DNA from 3 places in the Streptomyces sp. NPDC001744 genome. Region 2 is predicted to be linked to each of the others. Evidence: riboswitches for the same ligand, from Rfam matches in the RefSeq annotation. Region 2 holds a riboswitch; each other region holds the start of a gene.
The links. Region 2 has a riboswitch for cyclic di-AMP ahead of ACFYZY_RS06255 (M23 family metallopeptidase). Riboswitches for the same ligand answer to the same signal wherever they lie in the genome.
Positions count from the first base shown of each region.

Region 1: linked by a shared signal. The riboswitch ahead of ACFYZY_RS19440 (transglycosylase SLT domain-containing protein) and the one ahead of ACFYZY_RS06255 (M23 family metallopeptidase) in region 2 are both predicted to bind cyclic di-AMP.
Region 3: linked by a shared signal. The riboswitch ahead of ACFYZY_RS23080 (peptidoglycan DD-metalloendopeptidase family protein) and the one ahead of ACFYZY_RS06255 (M23 family metallopeptidase) in region 2 are both predicted to bind cyclic di-AMP.

Region 1 is NZ_JBIAUG010000015.1:146,406-148,657, reverse strand. It holds gene ACFYZY_RS19445 (hypothetical protein) at 1-317, opposite strand, end outside; cyclic di-AMP (ydaO/yuaA leader) riboswitch at 691-875, shown strand; gene ACFYZY_RS19440 (transglycosylase SLT domain-containing protein) at 880-1,800, shown strand; gene ACFYZY_RS19435 (phosphoribosyltransferase family protein) at 1,784-2,252, opposite strand, start outside.
Region 2 is NZ_JBIAUG010000004.1:21,250-23,501, reverse strand. It holds gene ACFYZY_RS06260 (PP2C family protein-serine/threonine phosphatase) at 1-673, shown strand, start outside; cyclic di-AMP (ydaO/yuaA leader) riboswitch at 886-1,031, shown strand; gene ACFYZY_RS06255 (M23 family metallopeptidase) at 1,043-2,167, shown strand; gene ACFYZY_RS06250 (PrsW family intramembrane metalloprotease) at 2,221-2,252, opposite strand, start outside.
Region 3 is NZ_JBIAUG010000020.1:104,047-106,298, reverse strand. It holds gene ACFYZY_RS23085 (SGNH/GDSL hydrolase family protein) at 1-276, opposite strand, end outside; gene ACFYZY_RS23080 (peptidoglycan DD-metalloendopeptidase family protein) at 437-1,387, opposite strand; cyclic di-AMP (ydaO/yuaA leader) riboswitch at 1,392-1,551, opposite strand; gene ACFYZY_RS23075 (tyrosine-protein phosphatase) at 1,939-2,252, shown strand, end outside.

The DNA.
Region 1 (2,252 bases), on a different contig from region 2:
TCGGCCTGGCCGATGCGGCGCCAGGCGTGCAGGCGGTCCGGCAGCACGGCCCCGAGCCGTCCGGGGAGACGGCGCTCGGCGGGGAGGGGTGCGGGCAGCGCGTCGAGCGCGTCGGCCACGAGCCGGTCCACCGGCACGCTGAGCAGGTCCCGCCAGCTCCGCTCCCGCGACGGAGCGGGCGCGGGCGGTTCCCCCGTCGTCCAGTCGGTGACGATCCGCTGCCAGACGGCGGTCTCGTAGAGGGCGGCCGCCTCGTGGTCGAGGGCGTCGGGGCAGGTCAGGGAGGCAGGGCCGAGCGGGGGGGCGGAGGGGGGCATCGGGGCGGCTCCTGGGTCGGGCCTTCCATCCTCCAGGAGAAATGTCCGCTTTGCCAGTTATGGTGGCACGTGTCATGGAATGCAGATAAAGCAGTAATTCGATGAACGAATGCCCCCTCGGGAACTTTCACCCTCTTTACGCCGAACAAGGGAAACACGGCACATATGGGACATAGCCGTTCGGGTGACGCGACTCACTCCCCGGGTCCCACGATCCGCCGCGCCCCTCCCCGGGCCCTTGCCGCACAAGGAAATTCGGCATCCCCGCCATCCGGTCGATCTTGACCGGGACGAATACGGAGATCCTTTACCGAAGAGCGTCGCATTGATCCTCTTGTTATTCGTCGCATTGCTGGCCTACGGTCACCTCCATTCGAGCGGAACGCCTAATCCTGCCGCCGCTCGGGAACCTTCCCTTTTCACCCGACGGCAGGAGCGGGGGACCCACGAATACGCCGGTCCGGAATCCGGAACGGCTCGGGGTGAAGCCGCGTGCTCGCGGCCGGACATCTCCCGTCCGAACCCGACAGCTCACCCCGCAGGCGCCGGAGAGGAATCCGTCATGCCCGCACACGGCAAGCACCGCCGCCCCCGCCGCATCCACATCTCCCGTGGTATGGCCCTGATCGGTACAGGTGGGGCCGCTCTGACCCTGCCGCTGATCGTGCCCGCCACGGCCGGCGCCACGCCCGCCGCCGGAACGCCGGGCATCGCGGCCACGGTGTTCACCGCCCCCGCCGCACCGGCCGCCGCCACCCCGGCCGCCCCGGCCGCCGCGCGCACCTACACCGTCACGAGCGGTGACTCGCTCTCCCTGATCGCCCGCAAGAAGGGAATTCAGGGGGGCTGGAAGAGCCTTTACCGCGCCAACCGGAGCGTTGTGGGTGACAATCCGTCACTCATTCACCCCGGCCTGGAACTGACGATTCATCGGAATTCCGCGAAGATCGCCCCCGGGCAGGCGGAGACCGCGAGCGGGACCGGGACGAAGGCCGCCCCGAAGGCGAAGAATTCCTCTTCGGCCGAACGGGCGAAGCCTTCCGAGCGCCGCACGGCCACCCCGGCCGTCGCCACCGGCACGGGCGCCTCCGGCGCCGCGGCCGCCCCCGCCGTCGCCCGCGCCGTCCCCGCCCAGGTTCAGGCGGCTGCTGCCACCGGCTACGCCGACAACCTCGACGGCTGGATCCGCGAGTCGCTGGACGTCATGGCCCGGCACGGCATCCCCGGCTCCTACGAGGGAATCCACCGCAACGTCATGCGGGAGTCCTCCGGAAACCCGATGGCCATCAACAACTGGGACATCAACGCCGTCAACGGCACCCCCTCGAAGGGCCTCCTCCAGGTCATCGAGCCGACCTTCCTCGCCTACCACGTGCCGGGCACGGCCATGGACCTGTACGACCCGGTCGCCAACATCACCGCCGCCTGCAACTACGCGGCCGACCGCTACGGCTCCATCGACAACGTCAACGGGGCGTACTGACCCCCCGTGCGCGGAAGTGCCCGGTGAACCAGGAGGCGGCGAGCTCCGCCACCTCCTCCAGGGCACCGGGCTCCTCGAAGAGGTGGGTGGCGCCCTCCACGACGGCCAGCCGGTTCTCGCAGCGCAGCAGGGACCGGGCCCGCCGGTTGAGGTCCAGGACCAGCGGGTCCTCGCCGCCCACCACCAGGAGGGTCGGGGCCCGCACCCGGCCCAGGTGGTCGGCGGCGAGGTCCGGCCGGCCGCCGCGCGAGACGACAGCGCCGACGGGCGACGCGGGGGCCGCCGCCGCCCGCAGCGCGGCCGCCGCTCCCGTACTCGCGCCGAAGTAGCCGATCGGGAACTCCGCGCCGAGCCGTCCGGCCAACCAGTCCGTGGCCCCGGTGAGCCGGCCGGCGAGGAGCGCGGTGTCGAAGACCCGCGCCCGGTCGGCCGACTCGTCCTCGGTGAGCAGG
Region 2 (2,252 bases):
CGGGGTGCGGCTGGTGGTCGGGGACGTGCGGGGCAAGGGGATGGAGGCGGTCGAGGCCGTCGCCGTCGTCATCGGGGCCTTCCGGGAGGCGGCCGAGCAGGAGCGGTCCCTGGAGGACGTGGCGCAGCGGCTCGAACGGGCGCTGACCCGGGAGGGCACCCGGCGGGAGGGCCTGGACGCCTTCGAGGGATTCACCACCGCCGTCCTCGCCGAGATTCCGCGCGCCGACGGCAACGGAGCCTTCGACGGTTTCGTACGGGTCGTCAACCGGGGGCACCCGCCCCCGCTGGTGCTGCACGGGGACGGCCGGGTCGAACCGGTGGAACCGGGCCGGCCGGCGCTGCCGCTCGGCATGGGGGACCTGGCGTCGTGGCCGGACCGGGCCGAGGCGCGCCCCTACCCGCCGGGCACGACGCTGCTCTTCTACACCGACGGCCTCTCGGAGGCGCGGAACGCGGCCGGGGCCTTCTACGACCCGGTGGCACGGCTGGCCGGACGGATCTTCCCGGGGCCCGAGGAACTCCTCGACGCGCTCGTGGACGACGTACGCCTCCACACGGGCGGCGGGGCGACGGATGACATGGCCCTGCTCGCGCTGAGCCGGCCCGAGGAGGGGCGGCGGGAGCGGCGACGGACGATGCAGGTGCTGCACCGGGACGGTCACCATCCGTAGTCGAGAGGTGTCCCTGGGATAACGATTGACAAAACGTCAGATCGCGAAGGGTTTGGGGGTCTCGCGTCGCGCCGTGATAAAGGGGGGTCAAGTCGGGGCAGTTCCTGCCAATTCAATGAACGATCAAGGGGAACGGCTTGGAAACGGGACCCCCTGTCTATTAACGTTCGATAACGCAGCGCGGTCGTCCCCGCCGTCGCAAGAGACGGCACCGTGCGCGTGCGCCGAATCCCGCAAGGGAACCGGGGAACCACCATTTGGGGTGAATCGAGCCCGTCGCACCCGTGCGGCGCGCCCGTAGGAGACCTTCCTGCTCCGAACCCGTCAGCTAACCCGGTAGGCGAGAAGGAAGGAAAGGAGTGCGCCTCCGTGGCGTCCAACCCCCCTGCCCCCGAAGCCCCCTTCGACGCCTTCGGTGGTGGTGCGGCTCCCTCCGCCCCTGACACCGAGTGGAACCCCACCGAGGATTCCCTCCGCGACCGGAGCCGTTCCGGCCGGCACCGGGTCGTCAAACAGCGCTCCCACTTCGCCCGTTCCTCCACCGTCCTCGGCGTCGGCGTCATCGCGGCCGTCGGCGCGGGCGGCCTCGCCACCGCGCAGGACAAGCCCCCGGTGGCCATCTCGCTCCCGGACCTCCCGGACCTCGACCTGCCGGACGCCCACGACCTGCCCGGCATCGGCTCCCTCCTGTCCGAGGAGGAGCGGGAGGCGGTCGCCGAGGACCGCGTCAACCCGAACCCGCTGACCTCCACCGCGTACACCACCGGTGCCGACGGGCGGACCGGCGGGGCCGGGCAGGTCACGCGGGCCTCCCTGAAGGCCGACGTCCCGAGCGCCACCGACGCGGGTGAGGCCCTGCGCACCCGCATCCTCCAGCAGGCCGAGCAGCAGCAGGCGTCCGCCGACGCGGCCGAGAGGGCCGCGGCGGAGAAGGCGGCGGCCGAGAAGGCCGCGGCGGAGGCGAAGGCCAAGGCGGACGCGGCGGAGAAGGAGGCCGCCGAGGCGCGGGCGAAGGCCGAGGCGGAGGCCAAGGCGAAGGCGGAGGCCGCCGCCAGGGCGAAGGCCGAGGCCGAGCGCCTCGCCGAACTCGCCGCGAGCTACTCGCTCCCCCTCTCCTCGTACTCCATCACCGCCACCTACATGCAGTCCGGTTCGATGTGGTCCTCCGGCCACCACACGGGCCTCGACTTCGCGGCCTCCGCCGGCACCCCGCTCAAGGCGGTGCACGGCGCCACGGTGAAGTCGGCCGCCTGGTCCGGTTCCTACGGCTACCGGATCGTCCTGGAGCTGGAGGACGGCACCGAGGTCTGGTACTGCCACCTCTCGTCCATGACGGTCGGCGCGGGTCAGACCGTGTCCACCGGCGAGACCATCGGCCGCGTCGGCGCCACCGGCAACGTCTCCGGCGCCCACCTCCACCTGGAGGTGCACCCCGGCGGTGGCGACGGCGTCGACCCGGGCGCGTGGCTGCGCTCGAAGGGCCTCACGGTCTGAGGACCCGGGGGCCCGGGGACCCGGGCCCCGTCGGGCCCGGAGTTCCCGGCGGACTACCTCCGGTACGGGTTGTAGTCGCCGTAGT
Region 3 (2,252 bases), on a different contig from region 2:
CGCGCAGAAGGTCACCAGGTCGGGGGCGAGTTCCTTCGCCCGGGGGACCTGTTCCGCCACGATCTGGTCGAGGAGCCGTCCGCGTACGGCCAGGTTGGCGTAGCGGAAGGTGTCCTGCTCCGGCAACCGGTCGGCGAGCAGGACCGCGAAGCGGTCCGCCCAGCCGACGTACGTCCCGTTGGGGCCGGGGTCTCCGACGCCCTCGGTGAAGCTGTCACCGATCGCCGTGTACGACCCGAATGCGTTCTTGTCTCTTGATCTCGAATCGTCTGCCACGGGCGCCCATCCTTCCTTCTCGCGTGTGACCTACGCGACCGTAAGGAGGGGTTGACGACGGGTGAGATATGCCACCGATAAAGATTCCGCCAAGACGGAATACGCCGGCGGCCCGGCATTTTCGTGCCGGGCCGCCGGAAAGGGGTTTCGCCGTTGCGCGTCAGACGGAGACGCCGTGTCCGCGCAGATAGGCCAGCGGGTCGATGTCCGAGCCGTAGCTCGGCGAGGTGCGGATCTCGAAGTGCAGGTGCGGGCCGGTGGAGTTGCCGGTGGAACCGGAGAGGCCGATCTGCTGGCCGCCGGTGACGGACTGGCCGGCCGAGACCGCGAGGGAGGAGAGGTGGGCGTACTGCGAGTACTTGCCGTCCGCGTGCTTGATGACGACCTCGTTGCCGTACGAGCCGCTCCAGCCGGCGGAGACGACCGTGCCGGCGCCGACGGCGCGGACGGTGGTGCCGGAGGAGGCGATGAAGTCGACACCGGTGTGATAGCCGGAGGACCACATGGCGCCGGAGGCGCGGTACGGGGTGGAGAAGCCGCCGGTGACGGGGGCGACCCAGCCGGAGGAGGAGGCGGTGGAGGAGCCGGACGGGCCCTCGGGCGCGTCCGCGGTGGCGGCGGCCGGGGCGGCGGCGCGGCGGGTCTCGCGGGAGGCGCGCGGGGTGTCGTCGCCCTTGCCGGAACTCCGGGTGCCCGGGGCGCTCTTCGGGCCGGTGGGGGCGGAGCCCTCGGCGCCGACGGTGAGCTTCATGCCGGGCATGATGAGGGAGGGGTCCGCGCCGATGGTCCGGCGGTTGTCCTCGTAGAGCTTCCGCCAGCCGCCCGTGACGTGGTGGTCGGCGGCGATCTTCGACAGGTAGTCGCCGCGGACGACGGCGTACGTCGTCGGGGCGGCCTTCGCGGGGACGGCCTGCACGGGGGTGGCCCGCACCTGGGCGGCGGCCACGACGGCCGGGGCGGGGGCGGCGGCCGGGGCGGCCTGCTCGGCGGCGTGGGCCCCCGTGGCGCCGATGAGCGGGAGGGCCACGACGGCGCCTCCCGTACCGGCGGCGGCGAATCCGCGGGTGAGGAGGTTGTTCTTCGGGCGGCGGTGCTTACCCTTCGCGGGCATGTCGAATTCCTCTCCGGCGCCTGCGAGGTGAGCTGTCGGGTTCGGACTGGAGATGTCCGGCCGCGTTCTCACGCGACTTCACCCCGAGCCGTCCTGTGTCACGGGACCGGCGTACTTCCTGGGTCCCCCGCTCCTGCCACGCATGGGATGGGTGGAATTCCGGACGGTGGCAGGATTCGGCGGTCCGACCGGATTGACGGTGACGCTAGACGAGCGGAGTCGGCGTGAACAAGCCGTTCTTCGGTCCCGGGGATTCCGCGCTAGATCATCACGAGGCGATCACGGTCACCCTCCGTGGATGACGGTCCTTCGATTTCCCTGTGCCGTACGGAAATCACGCCGGCCTCCCGGCCACGATCCGTCACTTCTATGACGCTGCTCACGCGCCTTTCCCCATCTCACCCCAACCGGGGCTTGTCATAACCAAGGCCCTAATTCGGACAGTTCACCCATTACCGTCCGAGGGGGTGCGCCGCGCGCCTCCCGCCCGGATGATTGCCCCAGGAACCCGTCCCGCGCCGGACACCCGAACGCCGACCCCAGGAGCATCCGTGACGCAGCAGCTGCCGCAGGTCCCGCCCGCCGAAGCCGTCGAGCCCGAGCTTGCGGGGGTCCGCAACTTCCGGGACGTGGGCGGCCTGCCGACGACGGACGGGCGTGCCGTCCGCCCCGGGCGCCTCTTCCGCAGCGGCCACCTGGCCCACGCGACCGAGGCCGACGCCGCCTTCCTCGCCTCGCTGGGCCTGCACACCGTCTTCGACTTCCGCAACGAGGCCGACCGGCGGATCGAGGGCGCGGACGTCGAACTGCCCGGCGTGCGCAACGTGAACATACCGCTCAACGACCCGGCCGACGGCAAGGAGTT